2 regions of the [Clostridium] scindens ATCC 35704 genome follow, and region 2 is predicted to be linked to the other one. Evidence: riboswitches for the same ligand, from Rfam matches in the RefSeq annotation. Region 2 holds a riboswitch; the other holds the start of a gene.
What was found. A riboswitch is a leader RNA that binds a small molecule or an ion and turns the genes downstream of it on or off. The one in region 2 is predicted to bind glycine.

Region 1: linked by a shared signal. The riboswitch ahead of HDCHBGLK_RS14025 (GrdX family protein) and the one ahead of HDCHBGLK_RS15570 (APC family permease) in region 2 are both predicted to bind glycine.

The regions. Positions count from the first base shown of each region.
Region 1 covers NZ_CP036170.1:2,721,418-2,729,085, forward strand. The annotation lists gene purB (adenylosuccinate lyase) at 1-346, shown strand, start outside; gene HDCHBGLK_RS14015 (hypothetical protein) at 394-768, shown strand; gene HDCHBGLK_RS14020 (alanine/glycine:cation symporter family protein) at 832-2,202, shown strand; glycine riboswitch at 2,355-2,467, shown strand; gene HDCHBGLK_RS14025 (GrdX family protein) at 2,631-3,017, shown strand; gene HDCHBGLK_RS14030 (glycine/sarcosine/betaine reductase component B subunit) at 3,091-4,371, shown strand; gene grdB (glycine reductase complex selenoprotein B) at 4,390-5,700, shown strand; gene trxB (thioredoxin-disulfide reductase) at 5,728-6,672, shown strand; gene trxA (thioredoxin TrxA) at 6,686-7,003, shown strand; gene grdA (glycine/sarcosine/betaine reductase complex selenoprotein A) at 7,068-7,538, shown strand; gene grdC (glycine/sarcosine/betaine reductase complex component C subunit beta) at 7,638-7,668, shown strand, end outside.
Region 2 covers NZ_CP036170.1:3,018,401-3,026,068, reverse strand. The annotation lists gene HDCHBGLK_RS15585 (homocysteine S-methyltransferase family protein) at 1-776, shown strand, start outside; gene HDCHBGLK_RS15580 (4Fe-4S dicluster domain-containing protein) at 912-2,423, shown strand; gene alaS (alanine--tRNA ligase) at 2,545-5,184, shown strand; glycine riboswitch at 5,385-5,464, shown strand; gene HDCHBGLK_RS15570 (APC family permease) at 5,540-6,904, shown strand; gene rpsU (30S ribosomal protein S21) at 7,002-7,178, shown strand; gene HDCHBGLK_RS15560 (putative ABC transporter permease) at 7,281-7,668, shown strand, end outside.

The sequences.
Region 1 (7,668 bases), 300 kb from region 2:
AAAGCGCCTGATGTCTGAACTTCCATTCATGGCGACAGAGAATATCATGATGGATGCAGTGAAGGCAGGAGGAGACAGACAGGAACTTCACGAAAGAATCCGCGAACTGTCCATGGAAGCGGGCAGGAATGTAAAAGAAAAGGGTCTGGATAACAATCTGCTGGAACTGATCGCTAAAGATCCGGCATTTAACTTAAGCGAAGAAGAATTGAAGAAGACTATGGATCCAACCAAGTATACGGGCCGCGCCTGTGTACAGGTAGAGGCATTCCTTAAGAATGTAGTAAATCCTATGCTGGAAGAGAACAAGGATTTGCTGGGAATGTCGGCAGAGATTAATGTGTAAGGGATTTTTGATGATGTAGGGTGTATGCTTTTTGCAGGACGTCCGTCGTGGGAGGCGGGGAGGGGTTCCTCCCCGCCTCCCACGACGGACTGGCTCTGGCAGACCATTACGCTTCTGCATCATCGGGGAGAGAATCGTCAGCGAATTTCCGGAGATTTGCTGAGAAGAAATTCAGAAAGGGCTTCGACGATTACAGAAGAAAGACGTACCGTAACGCAGGCACTAGTATAGGATTTGCCAACGAGATCCCGCGAGCGCCGCCACAAAAATTCCCTCAAAAAATAATTGGAAGTTTTACACAAATTTCATATTTTAGCACAACGAAATTTCAATGTGAAATTGACACAATTGAAGAAATCTCACCAAAAATAATTATTCGTGCAGAATGGTATTGCAAAAATATTGACAATATTTTATCATAGACATATCAAATGATTCCAAGGAATCATCACTGAAATCTATGAGAGAAGGAGGGAACTATTAACATGGAGACATTGAATAACATTGTTTTGACAATCCAGCATTATCTTGCGGATTACATTCTGATCATTGCGCTTCTTTTAGGAGGCCTGTGGTTTTCATTCCGTCTTGGCTTTATCCAGGTGAGGGGATTTGGCGAAGGCATGAGGCGGACGTTCGGGGGACTGTTCCACAAGAAAGGCGAGGCGGGAGCGGACGGCATGTCTTCTTTCCAGGCACTGGCGACAGCGATTGCCGCACAAGTAGGAACCGGCAACATTGCAGGAGCGGCTACAGCGCTGGCGGTAGGTGGCCCAGGAGCAATCTTCTGGATGTGGATCGCGGCTTTCCTTGGAATGGCTACGATCTTCGCAGAGGCTATTATGGCTCAGAAGTATAAGCAGGTAGGAAAAGACGGTGAGATTACAGGAGGCCCTGTATACTATATCCGCGCTGCATTCAAAGGGACCTTTGGAAAGGTGCTGGCTGGCATTTTTGCTGTTCTGATCATCTTGGCGCTCGGATTTATGGGAAATGCCGTGCAGTCTAACTCTATTGCGGCAGCCTTCCATACCGCATTCGGTATTCCGCAGGCAGCTATGGGAGTCGTTATTGCCATTCTGGCATTATTCGTGTTTGTTGGCGGAATGAAGCGAATCGCTAAAGTAACAGAGACGATCGTTCCAATCATGGCAGCCCTTTACATAGTTGGCGCGCTGATCGTAATCATCTATAACTATAAGAATATACCATACGCATTCCACGCGATCGTAGTTGGCGCGTTCAATCCGGCAGCCATCTCAGGCGGCGCTGTCGGCGCTACGATCAAGCTGGCCCTGACCAAAGGCGTGGCCCGCGGATTGTTCTCCAACGAGGCAGGTATGGGTTCGACACCGCATGCCCACGCGGTGGCAAAGGTGGATCATCCGGTTGAACAGGGATTTGTTGCCATGGTGGGTGTATTTATCGATACATTCATCGTTCTGAACCTGACCGCCCTTGTGATCATCACGACAAAGTCAATTCCTACCGGCAAGACAGGAGCGGAACTGAGCCAGTACGCATTCTCGACACTGTATGGTAAGGGCGGAGACATTTTTATTGCGATATGCATGTTCTTCTTCGCGTTTTCCACGATCATAGGCTGGTATTTCTTTGGCCAGGCTAATGTGAAATATTTGTTCGGGCCTAAGGCAGTCAAAGTATATTCCTTTCTTGTGGCCGGATGCGTAGTGCTCGGATCACTTGCGCAGGTTGACCTTGTATGGAACATGGCAGACTGCTTCAACTCTATGATGGTATTGCCGAATATCCTGGCGTTGTTCGCCCTGAGCGGCATGATCAAGAAGGTGCACGACGATTACTATCATAACTTTTTAAGAAATAAGAAAAAGTAATATTGCATAAAAATCCACCTAGAAATTTATGGAAAACAACTAAAATAAGTTTGATTTTCCTTTGAGGTTGCAAAAAAAATAACGATAGGTTATTATAGGGATAGGCGATAGGTTATATTCATATTGTCTATAAGTAAAATTGAAAAGTGGGATGATGTTTCTCAAGAGAGAGTTGGAATATCCAACCGCCGAAGAGGCAAGCCGGGCGTATGATGGTGAGCGCATGCAAGGTGAAACTTTCAGGCAAAAGGACTGGGAAACGTACCGCATTCTGAATCTTGTGCTGTATGGTAAGGCGTATTTTTTAAAACATATTATCAGGGCAAAAGACAGAAAGGACGATATATGCACAAGATGTGTTTAAATCGTCCTTTTTTAGTGGGCTTAAAAACCTAACGAAAATGTACCGAAAGGAGAAGGTGGAGAAGATGAGTCAGGGCAATTATTTTATAATAACCAATAATCCACTGGTTTTAAAAAAGCTTGGCGAGACGCACAATGTAATATATCAAGAGATTTCCTATGAAGAGGTTCTTAAGGAAGTCAGAGACAGAATTCACGAAGGGCACTTGCTTTTATCACATCCCTTATCCGGAAGTGTGAAGCCTAATGAAACACCATACAAATCAGTTATGCTGTCAAAGGGAAAGGGGGAGATGGACGAAAGGTCATTGTCAATTATTGAAAATGCCATACAGGCCTGCGGCAAGTTCCAATTCAGGTCCGACAAGTACAAGCCCGAGGTATACGCGGACTTTCAGTTGATTGACTGGACCTTGATAGAAAGTGGATTGGCATCGGCAGATGCTTGGTAGGTCTTTTTGAGAGAGGTTGTAAAGCATTGCAGCTTAAACAATATTAATATTCTTTTGAAGGAGGGAATCACAAGTGAGATTAGAAATGGGACACATTTACATTAAGGATATCCAGTTCGCTTCAGAGTCCAAGATTGAAGACGGAATCCTCTATGTATCCGAAGAAGCCGCTAAGGCGGTTGCTCTTGAAGACGAGAAGATCAAGAGCGTATCATTTGACATTGCAAAGCCAGGAGAATCAGTAAGAATCACGCCGGTTAAAGACGTTATCGAGCCGCGAGTAAAAGTTGAAGGAAGAGGGGGAATCTTCCCGGGCGTTATCTCGAAGGTTGATACGGTAGGCGAAGGAAAGACATACGCATTAAAGGGGATGGCTGTAGTAACAGCAGGAAGAATCGTAGGATTCCAGGAAGGAATCATCGATATGACCGGTCCTGGAGCAGATTACACTCCGTTTTCCAAGACGCTTAACCTGGTTATGGTATGCGAGCCGGTTGATGGAATCAAACAGCATGATTACGAGAAGGCCGTAAGATTCGCAGGATTCAGAGTCGCTGCATATATTGGGGAATTGGCACGTGACCTGACGCCTGACGAGACGAAGGTATATGAGACATGCACGATCAAGGAAGGCCTTGAGAAATATCCGGAACTTCCAAGAGTTGCATATGTACAGATGCTTCAGAGCCAGGGACTTCTGCATGATACATACGTATACGGCGTAGACGCCAAGAAGATTGTTCCTACCATCTTAAGTCCAACGGAAGTTATGGATGGAGCCATCGTATCCGGTAACTGCGTATCCGCGTGCGACAAGAATCCGACTTATGTACATCTGAACAACCCGGTTGTTGAAGACTTGTTCGAACAGCACGGAAAGACATTGAACTTTGTATGCCACATTATCACCAATGAGAACGTTTATCTGGCAGACAAGCAGCGTTCATCCGACTGGACTGCAAAACTCTGCAAGATGTTAGATCTTGATGGAGCCATCGTATCTCAGGAAGGATTCGGCAATCCGGATACGGACCTGATCATGAACTGCAAGAAGATTGAGGCAGAAGGCGTTAAGACCGTCATCATTACAGACGAGTATGCTGGACGCGATGGAAAATCCCAGTCACTGGCAGATGCAGATGCGGCGGCAGATGCAGTTGTAACCGGCGGTAATGCAAATCAGGTAATTATCCTGCCGAAACTTGATAAAGTCATTGGAACCCTGGACTATGTTACAAAGATTGCAGGCGCAAGCGAGGAGACCCTTCGCGAAGACGGCTCCCTGGAAGTCGAACTTCAGGTACTTACAGGTGCAACAAACGAGACTGGTTTCAATAAACTGAGCGCGAGATAAGGAAGGGAGGATAATATAATGGCTAAAATTAAAGTTGTTCATTACATCAATCAGTTCTTTGCACAGATTGGTGGAGAAGAAAAGGCAGATTATCCGGCAGAGCTTCGCGTGGGCGAGGTGGTTGGACCGGGTATGGCATTTATGGCAAATTTTAAAGACGAGGCAGAGATCATCGCTACGATCGTATGCGGAGACTCTTACTTCAATGAGAATCTGGACAAGGCAAAAGCAGATGTCCTTGCAATGGTAAAGGAGCAGAATCCTGACATATTCGTAGCAGGGCCTGCATTCAATGCAGGACGTTACGGTGTTGCTTGCGCGACGATCGCGGCAGCGGTGCAGGAAGAACTTGGAATTCCTGCACTTACAGGAATGTACATTGAAAACCCTGGTGCAGATATGTTCAAGGACAAGGTATATATCGTATCTACCAAGAACAGCGCGGCAGGCATGAGGGATGCTGTTAGCAAGATGGCTCCTCTGACACTGAAGATCGCAAAAGGAGAGCCAATCGGCGCTTCCGCAGAAGAAGGATATATCCCGAACGGCGTACGTGTGAACTTCTTCGAGAAGGAGAGAGGATCTAAGAGAGCAGTCAAGATGCTGATCAAAAAGTTGAATGATAAGCCGTATACCACAGAGTATCCGATGCCAGACTTCGACAGGGTTGATCCGAATCCGGCAGTCAAGGATCTTGCACATGCCAAGATCGCACTGGTTACTTCCGGTGGAATCGTGCCGAAGGGCAATCCGGATCACATCGAAAGTTCCAGCGCTTCCCACTACGGAGAGTATGATATCGCAGGCGTTATGGATCTGACAGAAGAAACCTACGAGACCGCTCATGGCGGATACGACCCGGTATACGCAAACGAGGATTCTGACCGCGTGCTGCCGGTAGACGTTCTCCGTGATATGGAGAAGGAAGGAATCATTGGAGAACTGCATCACCTGTTCTACACCACGACAGGAAATGGTACAGCCGTTGCATCCGCAAAGGCATTTGCAGCAGAGTTCTCTGCAAAGCTTAAGGCAGACGGAGTAGACGCAGTAATCCTCACTTCTACGTGAGGTACCTGTACTCGTTGCGGTGCAACAATGGTTAAAGAAGTAGAGAGAGCAGGAATCCCTGTCGTACACATCTGTACGGTAACGCCAATTTCCATGACAGTAGGCGCAAACAGAATCGTTCCGGCAATCGCCATTCCTCATCCACTTGGCAATCCGGCTCTGGATAAAGACGAGGAGAAGGAACTTCGCCGCCACATCGTTGAAAAGGCACTGAAGGCTTTGACAACAGAAGTAGACGGACAGACAATTTTCGACTAGTAAATAGGTGAAGGAGAATAACAAAAAATGAGCAAGATTTATGATGTTATTATCCTGGGTGCAGGTCCTGCCGGTTTGGCGGCAGGACTGTACGCAGGCAGAAGCCGTCTTTCCACGCTGATCATTGAGAAGGGCCAGGACGGCGGACAGATTGCGATCACAGATGAGATTGAGAACTACCCGGGACAGATCGTGGAAGGCGAGTCCGGCCCATCCCTGATCGCAAGAATGACACAGCAGGCAGAGAAGTTCGGCGCAGAGCGCGTGTCCGACACGATCAAGGAAGTACAGCTGGAAGGCGATGTAAAGGTATTAAAGAGTGAAAAGAATGAATACCAGGGCAAGAATGTCATCATCGCGACAGGAGCATATTCAAGGCCGATCGGATGCAAGGGAGAGGCAGAGTTCATGGGCAAGGGCGTATCTTACTGCGCTACCTGTGATGCCAACTTCTTTGAAGATTTCGAGGTATATGTTGTTGGCGGCGGAGATTCCGCAGTGGAAGAAGCAATGTATCTGACGAAATTCGCAAGAAAGGTAACCATCATCCACAGACGGAATGAACTTCGTGCTGCAAAATCCATTCAGGAGAAGGCATTTGCCAATCCGAAGATTGATTTCTTCTGGGATTCCGTTGTAGAGGAAGTCTATGGAGATGACATTCTTCAGGGAATGATCGTAAAGAATGTCAAGACAGGCGAGACGAGAAAAGTCGAGGCTGATCCGGAAGATGGCATGTTCGGCCTGTTTGGATTCATCGGAACGGTTCCGAATTCCAAACTGTTCGAAGGAATCATTGATATGGACGAAAGAGGGTATATTAAGACGGATGAAGATATGCACACCAATATCCCGGGCGTTTATGCAGCCGGAGATGTGCGCATCAAGAGTCTGAGACAGGTTGTGACTGCAGCGGCCGACGGAGCAATTGCAGCAGTTCAGGTAGAAAGAAGCATGTCAGATTATTTTTAAGGAGGATGTTACCATGTTAGATTTAACGAAGGAAAATTTTGAGGAAGAAGTATTAAAGGCAGAAGGATATGTATTCGTAGACTTCTACGGAGACGGATGCGTGCCATGCCAGGCATTAATGCCAAAGGTACATGAATTTGCTGATACCTATGGAGATAAGATGAAATTCACATCTCTGAATACGACAAAGGCACGCCGTCTTGCAATCGCACAGAAGGTTCTGGGCCTTCCTGTTATGGCTATCTATAAGGATGGAGCCAAGGTTGAGGAAGTAGTAAAGGATGACGCTACTCCGGAAAATATTGAAGCGATGATTAAGAAATACATCTAAAGGATGGTTTCTGAATCATAGATAAACAACATGTTTACCACACAAGAAAGGAGAAAGCATAATTATGGCTATTTTAGAAGGCAAAAAAGCAATAATTATCGGAGACCGTGATGGAATTCCAGGCCCTGCAATCGCTGAGTGCGTGAAAACTGCTGGCGCTGAGATCGTATTTTCATCCACGGAATGTTTCGTCTGAACGAGCGCAGGCGCAATGGACTTAGAGAATCAGAAGAGAGTTAAGGAATTCGCAGAAGAGTATGGTGCAGAGAACTTAGTAGTAGTTCTTGGCGCAGCAGAAGGCGAAGCTGCAGGGCTTGCAGCGGAGACTGTTACTTTAGGCGATCCGACTTTCGCAGGTCCATTGACAGGGGTCCAGCTTGGACTCGCGGTATATCACGTATGTGAACCTGAGATCAAAGAAGAATTCGACGAAGCAGTTTATGATGAGCAGATCAGCATGATGGAAATGGTTCTTGACGTAGATGACATCGTATCAGAGATGACAGCGATCAGAGACCAGGTAGAACAGGCTTAAGTAAGCCGCGTCAGGCGATTGAGGAGGGGCAGGCCTACGCGTACCCGCTAAGGGGCCGTCCCTCTTCTTATGAATAAGCTGAAGAAAGGTGGCAAACCAATGAATAGTGTAATCAAAGGAGCAAGCTACG
Region 2 (7,668 bases):
TGAGCGCGGGGATCATCAATCCCTCCTCAGAGGATATGATGCGTTCCTACTATTCCTTCTTGGCGCTTATGAACTATGACAGCAACTGCGAGGCTTATATCCGCCAGTATGGAAGCCAGCCTGTACCTCCTGCGGCATCCTCAGGTTCCAGGATGACCCTTAAGGAGGCCATTGAAAAGGGTCTCAAGGAAGAAGCGCACCATGCGACGCGGACGCTTCTAAAAGAGCAGGAGCCGCTTTCCATTATCAACCAGTATCTGATTCCGGCCCTGGACGTCGTGGGAAAAGGATTCGAGAAGGGAACCATCTTCCTTCCGCAACTTCTGATGAGCGCGGATGCAGCCAAGATCGCCTTTGCGGTGTTAAAAGACGAACTGGCGAAAAGCGGCGGGGATATGGAGAAAAAGGATAAGATCATTCTGGCCACAGTCAAGGGAGACATCCATGATATTGGCAAGAATATCGTGAAGGTGCTGCTGGAAAACTATAGTTTTGATGTGATTGATCTGGGAAAGGATGTCCCCCCTAAGACGATCGTGGAGACGGCCATCAAGGAAGAGGTAAGCCTGGTGGGCTTAAGCGCCCTTATGACCACCACTGTGACCAGCATGGAAGAGACGATCCGGCTGCTGCGGAAGCATAAGCCGGACTGTAAAGTCATGGTTGGCGGAGCCGTGCTGAACCAGGATTATGCGGATATGATCGGAGCGGACTTCTATGGCAAGGACGCCATGCAGTCCGTCTATTATGCCCAGCGCTTTTTCGGGCATGAATAGCCAGAACAAGATATTCATGCTGTAAAATTTTGTAAGATTGTATGGAATCCTGAACATGAAAACGTATTGACATTTTTTTGTCAATTAATTATAGTATTACCTGAATCTACGAAAGTTTAGGAGGGAGTTCGGCTTATGATGAGAGGAATCGATACGACCGTCAGAAGATTAAGAAGAAGAGTATTCGAGGAAGTGGCAAGGCTTGGATTTAAAGCCAACGCTGACACGCTGAATGACGATATGGAAGCCATTCCATATAAGATGGTAAATGAAGAGACACAGAAATACAGAGAGAGCGTCTACCGCGCCCGTGCGGTCGTGCGCGAGCGTCTCCGGCTTGCCATGGGACTATCCCTGCGCCCGGAGAATAAGCCAGTACACCTGACCGCCGGCGTGGAGGCCAGCAATATATCCGACAAATATTATGAGCCCCCGCTTATGCAGGTAATTCCTTCTGCCTGCGAGGCCTGCGAGGAACGAGGGTACGAGGTCAGCAACATGTGCAAGGGCTGCCTCGCCCATCCCTGTATAGAGGTCTGCCCCAAAGACGCGATTTCCATGGTAGGGGGGAAATCCTACATAGATCAGGATAAATGCATCAAGTGCGGAAAGTGCAAGTCCGTCTGTCCCTACGATGCCATATCAAAGAAAGAACGTCCCTGTCAGAAGGCCTGCGGCGTAGGAGCCATCGAGTCGGACAACATGGGACGCGCCCATATCAATAATGACAAATGTGTTTCCTGTGGAATGTGCATGGTCAGTTGTCCATTTGGAGCCATTTCTGACAAGTCCCAGGTATTCCAGCTGGCAAGGGCATTGACGGAAGGGGACAAGATCGTGGCCGAGATCGCGCCTGCGTTCTACGGGCAATTCGGGGACAACATCACGCCAAGGAACTTAAAGGCCGCCCTTCACGAACTGGGCTTCTGCGAAGTGTATGAGGTAGCGCTGGGGGCGGACATCGGGGCGATAGCCGAGGCTCATCATTATGTGAATAAGGTTAGTACCGGAGAACTTCCGTTCCTGCTTACGTCCTGCTGCCCATCCTGGGCAATGCTGGCGAAAAAGCAGTTCCCGGATCTGATCGACCAAGTATCCCAGGAGTTGACGCCGATGGTAGCCACTGCCCGGACCATCAAAAAGGAACACCCGAACGCGCGGGTGGTATTCATCGGGCCATGCGCGGCCAAGAAACTGGAGGCAATGCGAAGAAGCGTCCGAAGCGACGTGGACTTCGTGGTGACCTTCGAAGAACTGCAGGCCATGTTCGATGCCAAGGATATCGACCTCAAAGAATACGAGGCAGAATCCTCCTTCCATGATGCCACCGGAGCAGGAAGAGGATACGCGGTGGCCGGGGGCGTTGCAGAGGCCATTGAAAAATGCATCAACGAATACTATCCCGGTGTGGACGTTAATATCGAGCATGCGGAAGGGCTTGCCGAGTGTAAGAAGATCCTGGCTCTTGCAAAGGCAGGCAAGATGAATGGATGCCTGATCGAAGGCATGGGATGCCCGGGCGGCTGTGTCGCGGGAGCCGGAACCAACCTCCAGGTGGCGAAGGCTCAGAAGAAGGTAAAGGAATTCGTGGCCGGCTCATCGAAGAAAATACCGTCCAAAGAATTAGAAGAAATTGAATTAAAGTAAGAATAAAGAAGCAGGCGGAGCGTTGACAAACCGCCTGCTTCTCTTTATAATTAAAACTTAGCCATACCGTTGCATTACAAGGATATGAACCATATATTGAATTAGAAAGCAGGAGGAAGTTATGCAGAAATACGGAGTAAATGAATTAAGAAAGATGTTTCTTGAATTTTTCGAGAGCAAGGGACATCTGGCAATGAAAAGTTTTTCGCTGGTGCCCCACAATGATAAGAGTCTGTTGCTGATCAACTCAGGCATGGCGCCGCTGAAGCCATATTTTACCGGACAAGAGATTCCGCCGAGCAAGCGGGTGACCACTTGCCAGAAGTGCATCCGCACCGGGGACATTGAGAATGTAGGAAAGACGGCCCGTCATGGCACGTTTTTTGAGATGCTTGGGAACTTTTCGTTCGGAGATTACTTTAAGAAGGAGTCTATCCGCTGGACGTGGGAATTCCTTACGGATGTCGTCGGACTGGATCCGGACAGGCTCTATCCCTCCGTGTATCTGGATGATGATGAGGCATGGGAGATCTGGAATAAGGACATTGGAATCCCGGCCGAGAGAATCTTCCGGTTCGGAAAGGAAGATAATTTCTGGGAGCATGGCTCAGGCCCCTGCGGACCATGTTCCGAAGTATACTATGACAGAGGGGAAAAATATGGCTGCGGCAGCCCTGACTGTACGGTGGGCTGCGAATGCGACCGTTATATGGAGATCTGGAACAATGTCTTTACGCAGTTCGACAATGATGGCAATAACAATTACACGGAATTGGAACAGAAGAATATAGATACCGGTATGGGGCTGGAACGTCTGGCCTGTATCGTGCAGGAAGTAGACTCCATGTTCGACATTGACACCATGAAAGCCTTAAGGGATCATGTCTGCCGACTGGCCCATGCCGAATATGGCAGGGATGAAGAGACGGATGTCTCCCTGCGTGTCATCACCGACCATATCCGTTCCGTAACCTTTATGATCTCTGACGGAATCATGCCTTCCAACGAGGGCCGTGGATATGTGCTAAGGCGTCTCCTGAGGCGTGCCTGCAGGCACGGAAGGCTGCTTGACATTCCGGGAGAGTTCTTGGTTGAACTGGCACAGAATGTGATTGAAGGCTCCAAGGATGGATATCCCGAACTGGAAGAGAAAAAGGAATTTATCTTCAAGGTAATTGCCAAGGAAGAAGAGCAGTTTAACAAGACCATTGATCAGGGACTGTCCATTCTGTCCGATATGGTGGCGGAGACAGAGAAAAAGGGGGAAAAGACCCTGGATGGCCAGAATGCGTTCAAACTTTATGATACCTACGGATTCCCGCTGGATCTGACGAAGGAGATCTTGGAAGAGAAGGGAATGTCTGTCGATGAAAAAGGCTTCAAAGAAGCCATGGAAATCCAGAGGAAGACAGCCCGCGAGGCCCGTGAAGTCACCAACTATATGGGGGCGGACGTGACGGTATACGAGTCCATCGATCCTAGCATTACCACGGAATTCGTCGGCTATGACAATCTTTCTTATGAGTCCGAAGTTACGGTGCTCGCCACGGATACGGAACTGGTAGACGCGCTTTCGGATGGCGAGCGGGGAACTATCTTTGTGGAGAAGACCCCGTTCTATGCCACCAGCGGCGGCCAGGAGGCGGATAAGGGAATCATCCGCACCGCGGACGGCGAATTCATCGTGGAGGATGTGGTAAAGCTTATGGGCGGCAAATTCGGCCATATCGGCCATGTATCAAAGGGCATGATAAAGGTTGGAGACAAAGCAGCGCTGGAAGTGGATACGGATAACCGGATGCTTTCTGCCAATAACCACAGCGCGACCCATCTTCTTCACAAGGCGCTGCGCATGGTCCTGGGCAATCATGTAGAGCAGGCCGGATCCTCCGTCAATGCGGACAGGCTGCGTTTTGACTTTACGCATTTTTCTGCCCTTACGGAGGAAGAATTAAAGAAGGTGGAAGCAATCGTTAATGAGCAGATCATGAACTGCCTGAACGTAAAGGTTCAGAACATGCCCATCGAGGAGGCGAAAAAGACTGGCGCGGCTGCGCTTTTCGGAGAGAAATACGGCAGCATCGTCCGCGTGGTAAGCATGGGAGACTTTTCCATCGAATTCTGCGGCGGCACACATGTGGCGAATACAGGCGTCATTACTGCCTTCAAGATTCTTTCCGAGACAGGTGTCGCAGCAGGCGTTCGAAGGATTGAGGCATTGACATCCAAAGGACTTTTAAAATATTATGACGAACTGGAAGAGAAACTTCACGAGGCAGCGAAACTGTTAAAGGCCGCCCCGGATAAACTGACAGATAAGATTTCCCATCTTCAGGCGGAAAATAAAGCGCTCCACAGCGAGGTGGAGAGTTTAAAGAGCAAGCTTGCCCAGGATGCCATGGGAGATGTGATGGACCAGGTCGTAGAGGTCAAAGGCGTCAAACTCCTTGCGACAAAGGTGGAGGATGTGGACATGAATGGCCTGCGCGACCTTGGAGACCAGCTGAAGAAAAAACTAGGCGAAGGCATCATCGTGATCGCGTCAGCAACCGACGGAAAAGTAAGCCTGATGGCCACAGCTACTAAGGGAGCCATCGACAAGGGAGCCCATGCAGGAAACCTTATTAAGGCAATTGCCGGCCTTGTAGGCGGTGGCGGCGGCGGACGCCCGAACATGGCCCAGGCTGGCGGCAAGAATCCTGCAGGCATGGATGAAGCAATCGCGAAAGCCGCAGAAGTTCTGGAAGGCCAGCTGGCGTAATAGTCTGCTCCTTGTCAGGAAAGTTACAAAAATAACTATGGTTGACAGCAAATAGGATTTCACATATACTATTTACAAATGAATATTGCCAGATGAAGTAGCGAGGAAGATTTCCGTATGTTAGCACACGGAAAACCGATGAAGCAATCAGAGAGGCTCCTAACCGCTCTGAGAAACTTTCAGGTGCCAATACCCGCTATGGATGGGACTCTGGAAAGAGCCTTTTCGATAAGGCCACCGTAGAAGTAAAACTTTCAGGTAAAAATACAGAGGGTACAGGACCATTATATGCGTGTCTTGTACCCTCTTTTTATCTGAAAAAATATTCAAAAAGGAAGCAAAGGAGATAAGAGTTATGGAAGAAAAGAAGGGACTGAAGAAGAATCTGGGCGTTGCGACTGCCATGGCGATCGTGGTTGGCTGCGTCATCGGCTCCGGCGTGTTTTTTAAGCCGCAGGCCATCTACACAGCTACAGGAGGGGCGCCGGGACTCGGCATGATTGCCTGGATCATCACCGGGCTTGCAAGCATTGCGGCGGCGCTTACCTTCGCGGAGGTGGCTATCATGATTCCAAAGACCGGAGGAATGGTGGCGTATCTGGAAGAAATCTACAATCCGGTGGTAGGATTCCTGGCAGGATGGGTACAGACCATATTGTTCTACCCGGCCATGACGTCTGCCCTGGCAGTTGTATGCGCCCAGCAGGCGGCACTGTTTATCGGCGATGGCTTCACGGTGCCCCTTGCGATTGGCATTATTATCCTGATCATCTTTTTAAATAGCCTGGGCTCAAAGGTAGGCGGCAGCGTGCAGATCATCTTTACCGTCTGCAAATTGATTCCTTTGATTCTGCTGATGATATTCGGATTCGTAAAAGGTGGCGGGGCGAACCCGATCTTTACGCCGATGGTGGGAGACGGACTTAGCCCGGCGGTTGTCCTTGGACAGCTGATGGTTGCCATCCTGTTTGCTTTTGAAGGCTGGACCAATGTAGGCGCCATTGCCGGGGAGATGAAGAATCCGGGAAGGGATCTTCCCATTGCAATCGTTGGCGGCGTATCCGTGATCATGGGCGTCTACTTTATTATCAACATCTCTTACCTCTGGGTTCTTCCGGCAAACGAGCTGGCGGGAATGACAGCGCCTGCTTCTGCAGTAGCCCTGAAGATCTTCGGAGATGTGGGAGGCAAGATCGTTTCCGTCGGCATCATGATATCCGTGTTTGGCGCCTGCAACGGATTTGTATTATCCGGCTCCAGAGTGGCATATTCCCTGGCGGAGGAAGGCAATTTCCCCTTCAGCAAATCTCTGGCAAGGCTGAATAAGGCGCAGGTTCCAACCAACTCCATCATCCTGGTAGGAGGAATCAGCTGCATTTATGCAATCAGCGGGCAGTTCAACCTGCTGACGGACCTTGCCGTATTTTCCAGCTGGACCTTCTATACGCTTACCTTTGTCGGCGTTATGAAACTGAGAAAAGACCGTCCTGATGCGGTCAGGACTTATAAAGTACCGCTGTATCCGGTGGTGCCATTGATCGCGATCGTAAGCGGAATCTACGTGATCATTAACCAGATATTCATGTCCGGGCTGCAGTCAACGCTGCTGTCCGCAGGCAGTATCGCAGTGACGCTGATCGGCCTCCCGGTCTATATGGCAGTCAGCAAACGGAAGTCAGTAAATAATATCGTGGAAAATGATGAAAAAATATTGACGTAGAGGAAATATGTGCTATAATCTTATGTAGTGCAATAAAAATACCCGAACAGTCGTATGATGCACAATATAGGACTGGAGGGAGGTTAGGTGTGAGACTATGTCAAATGTAATCGTTAAAGAGAACGAGACGTTAGATAGCGCTTTACGCAGATTCAAAAGAAACTGTGCGAAAGCTGGCATTCAGCAGGAGATTCGTAAGAGAGAACATTACGAAAAGCCAAGCGTAAGACGTAAGAAAAAATCTGAAGCTGCTAGAAAACGTAAGTATAACTAATATGTGCAATAAATAGAGTGTTGGACGATTCAACACTCTATTTTTATGTAATAGGAAATTGCGTTTCCTATCGTTGCACGTTTTTTCTATAAGGAGACTATTATGTGGTGGAACAAGGTGATATTTGGATGGAGTGCTTATCATGTGGTGCTTTGGTTTCTGGTCTATAGCATTATGGGCTGGATTGTGGAATCTATCTATATGTCAGTCTGTAATCGCAAGCTGACCAACAGAGGATTTGCAAAAGGGCCTTACTGCCCGATATATGGAGTAGGGGCGCTGACGGTATTCTTTGTATTACGGCCATACAGCCAGAATCCTTTCACGCTGTTCGTTCTGGGAATGGTGCTGGCTACGGCTATCGAATTTCTGACCGCATTGATCATGAATAAGATATTCGGTGAGATCTGGTGGGATTACAAGGAGAAGCCGTGCAATTATAAAGGAATTATCTGTATGGAAAGTTCGATAGCCTGGGGATTCTATACGC